Regions from separate parts of the Metapseudomonas resinovorans NBRC 106553 genome, predicted to be linked through region 2. Evidence: predicted binding sites of a transcription regulator. Region 2 holds the regulator's gene; the other holds the start of a gene.
The links. Region 2 encodes FliA, which starts transcription of late flagellar genes. Its sites were predicted from a motif close to CTAAAGTTTNNNNNNNNNNNGCCGNTAA; they were not measured.
Positions count from the first base shown of each region.

Region 1 (7,209 bases), 3.0 Mb from region 2:
CGAAATCGCCAGCGCGGCCCTGGGTTGGGTGGAGCAGGATGACGCCCAGCGCGACAGCCTCTACCACCGCATCGAGCAAGTGGTGCAGCGCCTGCTGAACGACTTCGTCGACGACCCGGCGATTTTCTCCGAGTTGCTGGCTGACTTCCTTTCCTATACCGGTGACGAACGCCGCCGCAGCGAGCTGCTGGAGCAGCGCACCCGCGATGCCGAAGAGGGCCGCGCCAAGGCGGAGCTGGCTCGCCGCCAGGTGGAAGACGCACTCAACCAGCGCCTGCTGGGCCGCACCCTGCCGGAAGTGGTGGTGCGTCTGCTGCAGGAAGCCTGGAGCAAGGTACTGCTGCTGACCTGCCTCAAGCATGGCGTGTCCTCGGATGAATGGACCGCCACCCTGCAGACCATGGATGACCTGATCTGGAGCGTGGAGTCCCACGAAGGGCCGGAAGCCCGCGCACGCTTGCTGGAGCTGGTTCCGGGGCTGCTCAAGTCCCTGCGTGACGGGCTGGCCAGTGCCGCCTTCGATCCCTTCGCCACCAGCGAGTTCTTCAGTCAGCTGGAGGCGCTGCACGTGCAGGCCTTCCAGCGCCTGCGCAAGCCGGAGCCGGTGGAAGTGCTCGCCGACGACGGTCTGGAGTCGCCGCCTCTGCTGCTCGAACTGCCGTCGGAAAGCGAGGCGCAAGACGAGTCCGAGCCGGCCATGGTGGCGGTGATCGAGGAGATAGTCCTCGCCGCGCCTGGCGAGAGCCCGACGCAGGAGCCCGAGGTCAGCCTGGCCGATGATGACGAGGCCCTGGGCTTCGTCGACAACCTGCGCGTCGGCAGCTGGGTCGAGTTCCAGGAGGACGAAGAGCACAAGCTGCGTTGCAAGCTGGCGGCGCTGATCAAGCCCACCGGCAAGTACATCTTCGTCAACCGCACCGGCATGAAGGTGCTGGAAAAGACCCGCATGGGCTTGGCGGTGGAGTTCCGCCGCAGCGCCATCCGCCTGCTGGACGACGCCCTGCTGTTCGACCGTGCCCTGGAGTCGGTGATTGGCAACCTGCGGCGCCTGAAAGGGGCCTGAGAACCTGTTTACGATCAGCTGCGCGTCGGCCCTGCGGCGTTAAAAACAGGCTCGGAAAGCCGCTTGCGGCTAACGCGCTTCAGCGCGGCCCGGAGGGCGAGCGGAGCGAGTACTGCTCATTTACAGCTCGTAAACTCGCGTGCGAGCCCAGTCCGCGTCCTCGCCTGTTTGATTCGCTGGCGCTCACCCTTCGGGCCAGCCTTCGGCTGTTACTCCCGTTGGTCGTTGCGCCTTGCATGGCTCTAGCTCGCTAGATCCTAAACAGGCTCTGAGGCAGGCCGCCTCTCGCTAGAATGGCTCCACTGCGCCTAAAGTAGGGGCAGACCACAGGAGCCGACATGCAACTGGACCCCGAATCCGGTTGGTGCCAGGGCATCAGCCACTGCCCATCGCCCAACTTCAATTGTCGCCCGCAGGACGAAGTCTCCCTGCTGGTGATCCACAACATCAGCTTGCCGCCCGCCGAGTTCGGCACGGGCAAGGTGCAGGAGTTCTTCCAGAACCGCCTGGACCCGGCCGAGCATCCCTACTTCGAGGGCATCCGCGACTTGCGGGTGTCCGCGCATTTCCTGATCGAGCGCGATGGCGCCGTCACCCAGTTCGTCTCCTGCAACGAGCGCGCGTGGCACGCTGGTCTCTCGCTGTTCGAGGGGCGGGAAAATTGCAACGATTTTTCCCTGGGTATCGAGCTGGAAGGCACCGATGATCAGGCGTTCACGGAACCTCAGTACGCTGCGCTGATCGCATTGGTGGAGCAGTTGCGCCGCGCCTACCCGGCGATCACGCCGCAGCGCATCTGTGGCCACAGCGACATAGCCCCGGGCCGCAAGACCGATCCGGGGCCGGCATTCGATTGGACGCGCCTGCGGGCTGCGCTCAGACCTTAGGAAGAGGAGGGACACATGTACTTTCTGGTGTTGTTGCTGGTGCTCTGGATCGAGAAATTCTCCGCCTGGCGCCGGCATATCCAGCAGGACGGCTTCTGGCTGCGCGAGCTGGCCAAGGCCGAGGCCAATCCACGACTCAGCGCACGCCCCTGGGCGATCCTGATGCTGCTGGTGCTGTTGCCCCTGGTGCTGCTGGCGCTGCTCCTGCTGGTCCTGGAGCCCGTGGCCTATGGTTGGCTGGCGCTACCGGTGCACCTGCTGGTGATCATCTACAGCCTCGGGCGCGGCGACGTGCTGGCCGATCTCGGTCCCTTCCGCGACGCCTGGCGGCGCGGCGACACCCAGGGCGCCTATCACGTCGCCGAACGGGATCTCGGCCTGGAAGCGGAGGAGGGTGGCGACCTGCTGCGCCAGGTGCAGGGCTACCAACTCTGGCAGGCCTACGAGGGCTTCTTCGCGGTGATCTTCTGGTATGCGCTGCTGGGACCGGTGGCCGCCCTGGCCTACCGCCTGCTCGCCCTGGCCGCCGAGAACGCCAGCACCCCGGTGCTGCGCGAGCGCGCCGAGGCGATCCGCCATGCCTTCGACTGGTTGCCGGTGCGGGTGCTGGCGGCGAGCTTCTCGCTGGTGGGCAACTTCGTCGGCGTCAGCCGCGTGCTGCTGCACGAACTGCTCAACTGGGACATCTCCGCGCGTCACTACATCGAGCTGGCCGGCCGCGCCGCCGCCGAGCTGCCGGAGCCCAGCAGTGGCGATGCCGGCGTGGCGACCCTGGATGCCCTCTGGCAGCTGCTGGTGCGCGCAGCGGTGCTCTGGTACGCCGGTTTCGCCGTCTGGACCCTCTTGTTCTGACTCCCGCCACGGTGCTCGTCCGTCGCCATCGGGCGGGCACCGCCTTGATTAACCTTTAGTTACAGAAACTCCGGCCGATATCGGGTACACAGATGATCGCGCCAGAATTCTCTGATTTGTTTCACAGAATCTTCTGATCGAACTCGGTGGTCGCCAGGCGATGTGGGGATGTTGCCTGGCTTCGGCCGCACGCCGTCAGCGGTTCCGAGCGCGCCCATAACAATAAATGAGAACAGGAGACGTCTCGTGAAGACCTTGTTGTATCCTGCCATCGCACTGATGAACCGCCTCAGTTTCGGCATGAAGTTCAGTCTGATCAGTGTTCTGTTCTTCCTGCCGATGTTGATCACCAACTTCTACCTGGTGCGCGACTCCTACCGACAATTGGTGAGCACCCGCTCCGAGCTGCAGAGCCTGGATCTGCTCGGTGCCAGCCTGTCCATGCGGCGCGACCTCGAAAGCCTCAACGACCTGGTGCTGATCAATGCGATGATCGGCCAGTCCGGTCATGCCGGCGATCTGGAAAAGCGCATCACCGACCTCGAACAGAGCCTGCTTGCCACCCTCCAGGGCCTGCAGCCGATCGCCTCCGAGGCGGAGCAGATCGAGGTCTTCAACGCCAAGCGCGAGGAGCTGCTCGCGGCCCTGCAGACCGCCAAGGGCGAGACTTCCCTGCAGAGCAAGAGCGCGATGATCGAGAAGCTCCTGGGCAACAGCCAGGTCTTCATCAAGTTCGTCGCCGGGCAGGCCGGTCTCAGCCAGGACGACCAGGCCGAAGTCCGCCAGATCGCCGAGCTGGTCACCAGCGCCACCCCCGAGGTGACCAGGGCCCTGGGCAAGGGCCGCGCCATCGGCGCCTACTCCCTCGGCCAGGGCTTCCTCAACTCGGCCGCCAGCACCAAGCTGGACGACCTGTTGCTGGACCTGGACAAGCTCAACGCCGAATACGGCCTGAAGATCGCCGATGCCCTCGACGGCAGCCCGCGCGCCCACCAGGCGCTGGACGCCCTGGCCGGCGCCAGCCGCGACACCATCAAGCAGGGGGCCGCGCTGTTCGAGGACAAGGTGATCATGGCCGATACCCTCGACACGCCCTGGCTGCAGTTCTACGACCAGGTCAGTGCCGCCCTGGAGAAGACCTACCAGCTCAACGACGGCTCCCTGGCCTTCCTCAAGGCCGAGCTGGAAAGCCGCCTGGCCGGCAAGCAGGTACAGACCGTGCTGCTGGTGGTGGCGCTGCTGGTGGTGTTCCTCGCCATCCTCTATCTCTACAGCGGCTTCTACGTGTCCATCCGCACCACGCTCAAGACCCTGGGCAAGGTGATGGACCAGGTTGCCGCCGGCGACATGACCGTCAGCTTCCGCGCCGAAAGCCGCGACGAGCTCGGCGAGCTGGGCCAGGTGTTCAACGGCACCGTGGCGAAGATCCACGACCTGATCGAGCTGGTGGGCCACACCGTCACCGAGGTGGAGCGCCAGGCCGGTCGCGTGGAGCAGGTGTCCGGTGACAGCAACCAGGCGGTTGCCGGGCAGCGCAGCCAGATCGAGCAAGTGGCCACGGCCATGAACCAGATGTCCGCCACCGCCCAGGAAGTCGCGCGCAGCGCCGCCGCCGCGGTGGACAGCGCCCAGAGCGTCAACCAGGAGACCGTCAGCGGCCGCGCCCTGGTGGAAAGCCAGCTGGGCAGCATCGAGCGCCTGGCCAGCGAGATCGACCAGTCGGTGAGCGTAATCAACCAGCTGGCATCGGACAGTGCGTCCATCAGCCGGGTGCTGGAAGTGATCAAGGGCATCGCCGAGCAGACCAACCTGCTGGCGCTCAACGCCGCCATCGAAGCGGCGCGGGCCGGTGAGCAGGGCCGTGGCTTCGCCGTGGTGGCGGACGAGGTGCGCACCCTGGCCAAGCGCACCCAGCAGTCCACCGAAGAAATCGAGCAGATGATCGTCAAGCTGCAGGGCGGTGTCGGCGCCGCGGTGAAGGCGATGAACGTCAGTCACCAGATGGCCGACGGCACCGTGAGCCAGTCGAGCAAGGTGCAGGCGGCGCTGGAAAACATCCTGGGGGCGGTGGGCATGATCGTCGACCAGAACCAGCAGATCGCCGCCGCCGCCGAGCAGCAGACCGCCGTGGCCCACGACATCGACCAGAACATCGTCGAGATCAACCACGCCGGCGAGCGTACCGCTGAAGGCGCGAGCCAGACCGAGAAGGCCAGCCGCGAGCTGTCCGGCCAGGTGGCCCAGCTCAAGCAACTGATCGGCGCGTTCCGCGTCTGAGCCAACCGCACCATGAGAAAGCCCGCCAATTGGCGGGCTTTTTCGTGAATGAATTCGCTCCTGCAAGCTTAGGGTGGACCGCGCTTCATCGGTCCACCATCGATGCCCGGCATGGCGCCCCTGGTGGATGGAAAAGCGCCATCCACCCTACGGAGCTCACATCTCCCAGCCGAATACCGCGCAGGCATTGCGCGTGCTGGCGTCGGCCAGCTCCTCGGGCGTTACGCCGCGAATTTCCGCCAGCGCCGCGCAGATCTCCGGGAGATACTCCGGGCTGTTGCGCCCGTAGGGGTGCATGGCCGGGGCCATGTCCGGCGAGTCGGTCTCCAGCACGATGTCTTCCAGCGGCAACTGCGCCACTACCTTGCGCAGGCGGTTGGCCTGGGGCCAGGTCGGGGCGCCGCCGAGGCCGAGTCGGAAACCCAGCTTGCGGAACTCCCTGGCCTCCTCGAGGCTGCCGGCGAACGCATGGACGATACCGGCTCGCTTGAGGCGGAAGCGCTTCAGGGTGGCGATCACCGCCGCATGGCTGCGCCGCACATGCAGCAACACCGGCAATTCGAACTCCGCCGCGAGGGCCAACTGGGCCTCGAACAGCTGCTGCTGCGCATCGCGGTCCAGTTCGGTGACGAAGTAGTCCAGGCCGATCTCGCCCACGGCGCAGAGCTTGGGATGACCGGCGTGGCGCTCCAGCCACTGGCGCAATTCCACCAGGTGCTCGGCGCGGTGCTCCGCCAGGTAGACCGGGTGCAGGCCGAGGGCGATATGCAAATCGTCCTCGCTGTTGGCCAGCTCCCAGACCCGCTGCCAGTTGTCGCGGAACACCCCGAGCAGCACCTGGCGGCGGACGCCGAGGGCGCGACAACGCGCCAGCAACGCCGGGCGGTCGGCGTCGAAGTCCGGGAAGTCCAGGTGGTTGTGAGTATCGATCAGCATGAGCGACAGCATATAGTGACGCGCACCATCGGACAGGCCCTCTGTCGGCGGATTCGGCGTTTTTTTCGGCGCATCCGCTCTGCCTCGCGACCTGCTGAATGCCAGTTGCATCCGCCTGAAAAAACGCTATTGAACACTCGTTCACGCTGGGCTATGGTTTGCCCACCCGCCGCCTGGTCCATGTAACCGGGCGGCCCGTTTCACTCCTTTTCAAAGGGGCTCGGACATGCGTTTCGCTTCGCTCGTGGAGAAGATGGCTGGGGCAGGCACCGCCGCCTGGGATATTCACTATGCGGCCATTGCCGCGCAACGTGCGGGCGAGGATGTCATCGTCCTCAGCATCGGCGATCCGGATATCGCCACGCCCGATGCGATCACCGCGGCGGCCATCGGCGCGCTGCAGGCCGGCGACACCCATTACTGCGATGTGGCCGGCCGCCCCGAGCTGCGCCAGGCCATCGCCGACCTGCACGGCCGCCTCACCGGCCAGGCGGTGTCCGCGGACAGCGCCATCCTGGTCGCCGGTGCGCAGAACGGCCTGTATGCCACCGCCAGATGCCTGTTGGAGGAAGGCGACGAAGTCATCGTCTTCGATCCGGTCTACGTCACCTACGAAGCCACCCTCAAGGCCTCCGGCGCCACACTGGTGGCGGTGCCCTGTCCCGCCGAGAACGGTTTCCGCCCCGACCTCGAGGCACTGCGCGCCGCGATCAGCAAGCGCACCCGGGCGATCTTCTTCGCCAACCCGAACAACCCCACAGGTGTGGTGCTCAACGCCGCCGAGCTGGAAGCCATCGCCGACCTGGCGCGCCAGCACGACCTCTGGGTGGTGGTGGACGAGGTCTATGAAAGCCTCACCTTCGAGCAGCCGCATCTCTACTTCGCCACCCTGCCGGGGATGCAGGCGCGCACCGTGAGCATCGGCAGCCTGTCCAAGTCCCATGCCATGACCGGCTGGCGCACTGGCTGGGTAGTCGCCTGCCCGGAGCTGGTGGCGCATATCGAGAACCTCGCGCTGAACTCGCTCTACGGCCTGCCCGGCTTCGTGCAGGAGGCGGCGCTGACGGCGGTACTCGCCTACGACCAGGTGACCGGGGAGATGCGCGAACTCTATCGTCGTCGCCGCGACCTGGTGCTGGCGGCCCTGGAAGGTTGCGCGCCGCTCAAGGTGCTCAAGCCGGCGGCGGGCATGTT
Region 1 is NC_021499.1:1,033,220-1,040,428, forward strand. It holds gene PCA10_RS04800 (DUF1631 domain-containing protein) at 1-1,063, shown strand, start outside; gene ampD (1,6-anhydro-N-acetylmuramyl-L-alanine amidase AmpD) at 1,402-1,950, shown strand; gene ampE (regulatory signaling modulator protein AmpE) at 1,966-2,802, shown strand; gene PCA10_RS04815 (methyl-accepting chemotaxis protein) at 3,049-5,079, shown strand; gene PCA10_RS04820 (TatD family hydrolase) at 5,236-6,027, opposite strand; gene PCA10_RS31085 (aminotransferase class I/II-fold pyridoxal phosphate-dependent enzyme) at 6,242-7,209, shown strand, end outside.
Region 1: the regulator FliA is predicted to act here: its motif matches at 2,856-2,883, upstream of PCA10_RS04815 (methyl-accepting chemotaxis protein).

Region 2 (7,209 bases):
TGCGCGACGAATACAAGGATTCCGAGGGCAAGCCCGAGGTCAAGTCGCGCATCCGCCGCCTGCAGCGGGAGATGGCCGAGCGCCGCATGATGGCCGCCGTGCCCGAGGCCGACGTGGTCATCACCAACCCGACCCACTTCGCCGTGGCGCTGAAATACGACGCCGAGAAGGGCGGCGCGCCCATGCTGCTGGCCAAGGGCAATGACTTCACCGCCCTGAAGATTCGCGAGATCGCCCAGGAGAACAAGGTGACGGTGCTGGAATCGCCAGCCCTGGCGCGGGCGGTCTACTACTCCACCGAGCTGGACCAGGAAATCCCCGCCGGCCTCTACCTGGCCGTGGCCCAGGTGCTGGCCTACGTCTACCAGCTCAAGCAGTTCCGCGCCGGCCGCGGCAAGCGCCCGACACCGCTCAACGACCTGCCGATCCCGGCGGACCTGCGCCGGGACGAATAACCGCGGGTGAGGTCACCTTGTAGGGGCGAATTCATTCGCCACGGGCAGCTCAGCTCGTAGGATGGGTCGGGCGGCGTTCCGCGAGCTTGCGATACCCATCAATCATGTCCGCATGGGTATCGCTCCGCTCAACCCATCCTACGTGGCCTTCCCCGGATCTCATCCGGAATCCCTCTCCACTTCTCGCAAAATCAATCTCTTAACGAAGTTGGAAGGCTTCTTGCACAAGGGAAGTCAGGACGCCTGTTGGCGTCAAAAGATTGGATGCGCGGAGCGGAATTCCGCGGAAAGGGGTAGGGGAGTAGCAGTGGATCGTACGCAACTGATCGGCAATGTCCGCAACAACCTGGTGGGCATGGGTCGTGGCAACCTCGGGGTGCCGCTGCTGGTACTGGTGATGCTGGGCATGATGACCCTGCCGGTGCCGCCGTTCCTGCTCGATGTGTTCTTCACCTTCAACATCGCCCTGTCGATCGTGGTGCTGCTGGTCAGCGTCTACGCCCTGCGTCCCCTGGATTTCGCCGTCTTCCCCACCATCCTGTTGGTGGCCACCCTGCTGCGCCTGGCGCTCAACGTGGCCTCCACCCGTGTGGTGCTGCTCCACGGTCAGGACGGCCACGACGCCGCGGGCAAGGTGATCCAGGCCTTCGGCGATGTGGTGGTGGGTGGCAACTACGTGGTCGGTGCGGTGGTCTTCGCGATCCTGATGATCATCAACTTCGTGGTGGTCACCAAGGGTGCCGGGCGTATCTCCGAAGTGAGCGCGCGGTTCACCCTGGATGCCATGCCCGGCAAGCAGATGGCCATCGACGCCGACCTCAACGCCGGTCTGATCGACCAGGCCGAGGCCAAGAAGCGCCGTAGCGAAGTGTCCCAGGAAGCCGACTTCTACGGCTCCATGGACGGTGCCAGCAAGTTCGTCCGTGGTGACGCCATCGCCGGCCTGCTGATCCTCTTCATCAACCTCATCGGCGGCATGGCCATCGGCATGCTGCAGCACGGCCTGAGCTTCGGCGACGCCGGCCGCATCTACTCCCTGCTGACCATCGGCGACGGCCTGGTGGCGCAGGTTCCCTCGCTGCTGCTGTCCACCGCCGCGGCGATCATGGTGACCCGCGTGTCCTCTTCCGAGGACATGGGTCAGCAGGTCAACCGGCAGATGTTCGCCTCGCCCAAGGCCCTGGCGGTGTCCGCCGCCATCCTCATCGCCATGGGCCTGGTGCCGGGCATGCCCCATGTGCCCTTCGTCGGCCTCGGCCTGGTGGCCGCAGGCGGCGCCTGGTTGATCTGGAAGAAGCAGACGCGCGTCAAGGAAGAGGCGGTGCAGGAGGAGAAGCGCCAGCAGGAGCTGCTGCCCGCCCAGCGCGCCCAGGAAACCAAGGAGCTGGGCTGGGACGACGTGACCCCGGTGGACCTGGTGGGCCTGGAAGTGGGCTATCGGCTGATTCCGCTGGTGGACCGCAACCAGGGCGGCCAGTTGCTGGCGCGGATCAAGGGCGTGCGCAAGAAGCTGTCCCAGGAGATGGGCTTCCTGATGCCCTCGGTGCATATCCGCGACAACCTCGACCTGCTGCCCAACGCCTACCGCCTGACCCTGATGGGCGTCAGCGTGGCCGAGGCGGAGGTCTACCCGGACCGCGAGCTGGCCATCAACCCCGGCCAGGTGTTCGGCACCCTCAACGGCGTGGCCGCCAAGGATCCGGCGTTCGGCCTGGAAGCGGTGTGGATCGACGCCAGCCAGCGCGACCAGGCCCAATCCCTCGGCTACACGGTGGTGGACGCCAGCACCGTGGTCGCCACCCATCTCAACCAGGTCCTGCACAAGCACGCCCACGAGCTGCTCGGCCACGAAGAAGTCCAGCAGTTGATGCAGAACCTCGCCAAGAGCTCGCCGCGCCTGGCCGAAGAGCTGGTGCCCGGCATGGTGTCGCTGTCGACCCTGCTCAAGGTCCTCCAGGCGCTGCTGCAGGAACAGGTGCCGGTGCGCGACATCCGCACCATCGCCGAAGCCATCGCCAACCTAGCGCCCAAGAGTCAAGATCCCGCCGCGCTGGTGGCGGCGGTGCGCGTCTCGCTATCCCGCGCAATCGTGCAAAGCATTGTGGGACTAGAGCCGGAGCTGCCCGTGATCACTCTGGAGCCCAGGTTGGAACAGATATTGCTCAATAGCCTGCAGAAGGCCGGACAGGGTTCGGAAGATGGCGTTCTTCTGGAACCCGGGATGGCCGAAAAGTTGCAACGCTCCCTGGTAGAGGCGGCGCAGCGTCAGGAAATGCTCGGCAAGCAGGCGATCCTGCTGGTGGCCGGACCGATCCGGGCAATGATGTCGCGCTTCGCAAGGCTCGCCGTGCCCACCATGCACGTACTGGCCTACCAGGAAATACCGGACAACAAGCAGGTCACCATAGTCGCGACTGTGGGCCAGAACTAACCGAGGGCAAGGACCATGCAGGTCAAACGCTTCTTCGCCGCCGATATGCGTCAAGCCATGAAGCTGGTGCGTGATGAACTGGGCGCGGATGCCGCCATCATCGGCAATCGTCGGGTCGCCGGCGGTGTCGAGCTGACCGCGGCGCTGGACTACCCGCTGCCGGCCCCGGCACCGAGCAAGCCCAACCCGGCCCTCGAAGCCGAGCTGCGCAAGACCCAGGCGCGCATCGCCGAAGCCCAGGCCGAGCTGACCACCCGTGCCATGGCCGATGCCGGCAAGGACCGTCAATTGTTCGCCGGGGAGTCGCTGACCGCCATCGAGTCCGAGCTGCCCGAGTCGGCGCTGTCCGCCGCCATGAGTCGCCCGCGTCCGGCGCCGCGTCCGCTGGAAGCGGTGAGCACGCGGCCGCCGGTGGTCGAGCAAGCCGCCCTGGACGCCATGCGTTTCGAGCTGAGCGGCCTGCGTGAACTGATCGAAGTGCAACTGGGGTCCATCGCCTGGGGCCAGATGCAAAGCCGTCGCCCGCAGCAGGCCAACCTCTGGCGCCGCTTGCAGCGCATGGGTCTGTCGGCCGAGCTGGGCCGCGCCCTGCTGGACAAGGTGGCCAAGGTCAACGAACCGCGCCAGGCCTGGCGCATGCTGCTGGCGCACCTGGCCCACGCCATCCGCACGCCGAAGATCGAGCCGCTGGAAGAGGGCGGTGTGATCGCCCTGGTCGGTCCGGCCGGCATGGGCAAGACCACCACGCTGGCCAAGCTGGCCGCCCGCTACGTGCTTAAGTACGGCGCCCAGGGCGTCGCCCTGGTGAGCATGGACAGTTTCCGCATCGGCGCCCAGGAACAGATCAAGACCCTCGGCCGCATCCTCGGCGTACCGGTGACCCTGGTGGACCCGGGCCAGTCCCTGACCCAGGCCCTGGCGCCGCTGATGCGCAAGCGCGTGGTGCTGATCGATACCGCCGGTCTGCCGGTCAACGATCCGGCCCTCACCCTGCAGCTGGAAGCGCTGGCAAGCCGGTCGATAAACGCGAAGAATTACCTGGTCATGGCCGCTACCAGCCAGAGCCAGGTGCTCAAGGCCGCCTATCACAGCTACAAACGCTGCGGCCTGGTGGGTTGCGTCATTACCAAGGCGGACGAAGCGGCCAGTCTGGGCGAGGTTTTGGGGCTGGCTATCGGCCAGCATCTCCCGGTAGCCTATCTCGCCGATGGACCGCGAATCCCGGATGATCTGCAGGTTCCGCGCAGCCACCAGCTGGTGAGCCGTGCGGTGAGCCTCCAGGCACCGGAGGATCCAAGTGAAGAAGCCATGGCTGACCTGTTCGCCGGGCTCTACCAGAATCCGGCGCGGCGCGCCGGTTGAAGAATCGTTAGCCGCCCCCGAGGGGGCGGTGCTGGACAGCCAAGTGGCCCAGTCGACCTAAGGCAAGGTATTTGAAATGGGTAGTATGCATCCCGTACAGGTGATCGCGGTGACCGGCGGCAAGGGTGGCGTCGGCAAGACCAACGTGTCGGTGAACCTTTCGCTGGCACTGGCCGAGCTGGGTCGTCGCGTCATGTTGTTGGACGCCGACCTGGGACTCGCCAACGTCGACGTCCTGCTCGGCCTCACCGCCAAGCGCACCCTGGCCGATGTGATCAATGGCGAATGCGACCTGCGCGACGTGCTGTTGCAGGGGCCGGGTGGCATTCGCATCGTCCCGGCCGCCTCCGGCACGCAGAGCATGGTGCAGCTCTCGCCCATGCAGCACGCCGGCCTGATCCAGGCCTTCAGCGACATCAGCGACAATCTCGACGTGCTGGTGATCGACACCGCCGCCGGTATCGGCGATTCGGTGGTCAGCTTCGTCCGCGCCGCCCAGGAAGTCATCGTGGTGGTCTGCGACGAGCCGACCTCGATCACCGACGCCTACGCGCTGATCAAGCTGCTCAACCGCGACTACGGCATGAATCGCTTCCGCGTGCTGGCCAACATGGCCCACAGCCCGCAGGAAGGACGCAACCTGTTCGCCAAGCTGACCAAGGTCACCGACCGCTTCCTCGACGTCGCCCTGCAGTATGTCGGCGCGGTGCCCTACGACGAATCGGTGCGCAAGGCCGTGCAGAAGCAACGCGCGGTCTATGAAGCCTTCCCGCGCTCGAAGTGCTCGCTGGCGTTCAAGGCGATCGCACAGAAGGTCGACAGCTGGCCGCTGCCGGCCAATCCGCGTGGTCACCTGGAGTTCTTCGTCGAGCGGCTGGTCAGACAGCCCTCCGCGGAACACCCTGTATGACACCCGCCACGGGGCTGCGTATGTACGGCAAGGCACAGGCAAGGGATTCGCAACATCAACTGATCGAGCGCTACGCGCCCCTGGTCAAGCGCATCGCCTATCACCTGCTCGCGCGCCTGCCGGCCAGCGTGCAGGTGGAAGACCTGATGCAGTCCGGGATGATCGGCCTGCTCGAAGCCTCGAAGAAATACGACGGCAGCAAGGGCGCGAGTTTCGAAACCTACGCCGGTATCCGCATTCGCGGGGCCATGCTCGACGAGGTCCGCAAGGGCGACTGGGCACCCCGTTCGGTGCACCGCAACACCCGCATGGTGAGCGACGCGATCCGGGTAATTGAAGCCAGAACGGGACGCGACGCTAAAGATCAGGAAGTTGCTGCCGAACTTGGATTGAGTCTCGAAGACTACTACGGCATCCTGAGCGACACCTTGGGCAGCCGCCTGTTCAGCTTCGACGACCTGTTGCAGGACGGCGAGCAGGGCGGCGTGCACGAGGACGCCGGTGTCACTCCTTTCTCACCTTCCCAAGATCTGGAAGAAGAACGCTTCCAGGCCGCGCTGGCGGATGCCATCGCGAACCTGCCGGAGCGTGAGCGCCTGGTGCTGGCGCTGTACTACGACGAAGAATTGAACCTGAAGGAAATCGGTGAAGTGCTGGGGGTCAGCGAATCGCGAGTCAGCCAGTTGCATAGCCAGTGCGCGGCCCGTCTGCGCGCGCGGCTCTGTGAATGGCGCGCGCGCTGAACGCACACCGCTTCCAGATTTGAACGGCGCTCCCGGCAAGAGGGGCGTTTGAGACTGTACGGAGGTCGACTTGGACAAGAACATGAAAATCCTCATCGTGGATGATTTCTCGACGATGAGACGCATCATCAAGAACCTCTTGCGCGATTTGGGATTCACCAATACCGCTGAAGCCGACGATGGCACCACGGCCCTGCCGATGCTGCACAGCGGCAACTTCGACTTCCTCGTGACCGACTGGAACATGCCCGGCATGACCGGCATCGACCTGCTGCGCGCCGTGCGTGCCGACGAGCGCCTGAAGCACCTGCCGGTGCTGATGGTGACCGCCGAAGCCAAGCGCGACCAGATCATCGAAGCGGCCCAGGCCGGCGTGAACGGCTATGTGGTCAAGCCCTTTACCGCCCAGGTCCTGAAAGAAAAAATCGAGAAGATCTTCGAGCGGGTCAACGGCTGATGTCAGCCGCGAGGGCACCATGGACCAGAACGAACACCTGCTGGGAGACTTCGAGTCGACCCTGAAAGTCCGTGCGCGGGAACTGGTGGATAGCCTTGAGAAAGGCAATTTCACCGATGCCGTGCAACTCATCCACGAACTCAACCAAGTCCGCGACCGTGGCCTGTACCAGGAAGTAGGCAGGCTCACCCGTGAGCTGCACAACGCCATCGTCAACTTCCAGATCGACCCGCACCTGCCCCACGCCCAGGAGATGTCGCAGATCGCCGACGCGACCGACCGGCTGTCCTACGTGGTGCAGATGACCGAGAAGGCCGCCAACCGCACCATGGACCTGGTGGAGGAAAGCGCGCCGCTGCTCAACGGCCTGAGCGACGAAGCCCAGCAATTGGGCGAGGAGTGGGGGCGCTTCATGCGCCGGGAAATCGGCGCGGATGGTTTCCGTGACCTGGCCCGTCGCGTCGAGCAATTCCTCTCCCGCAGCCAGCGCGACACCGATGCGCTGTCGGGCAAGCTCAACGACATCCTGCTCGCCCAGGATTACCAGGACCTCACCGGCCAGGTGATCAAGCGCGTGACCCAACTGGTCACCGAAGTGGAAAGCAACCTGGTGAAACTGGTGCTCATGGCCAGCCAGGTGGACCGTTACGCGGGCATCGAGCACGACCACGCGGCGCTGCGCGCCGAGCTGGAACAACAAAAAAGTCCTTCCAGGGGTGAAGGTCCGCAGATCCATGCCGATATACGGGAAGACGTGGTGTCCGGACAGGACGACGTCGACGATCTGCTATCCAGCCTTGGTTTCTAGGGAGCGCTCATATGAGCTTCGACGCCGATGAAGAAATCCTCCA
Region 2 is NC_021499.1:4,356,338-4,363,546, reverse strand. It holds gene flhB (flagellar biosynthesis protein FlhB) at 1-455, shown strand, start outside; gene flhA (flagellar biosynthesis protein FlhA) at 763-2,886, shown strand; gene flhF (flagellar biosynthesis protein FlhF) at 2,902-4,248, shown strand; gene fleN (flagellar synthesis regulator FleN) at 4,325-5,158, shown strand; gene fliA (RNA polymerase sigma factor FliA) at 5,155-5,901, shown strand; gene PCA10_RS19775 (chemotaxis response regulator CheY) at 5,984-6,358, shown strand; gene PCA10_RS19770 (protein phosphatase CheZ) at 6,378-7,166, shown strand; gene PCA10_RS19765 (chemotaxis protein CheA) at 7,178-7,209, shown strand, end outside.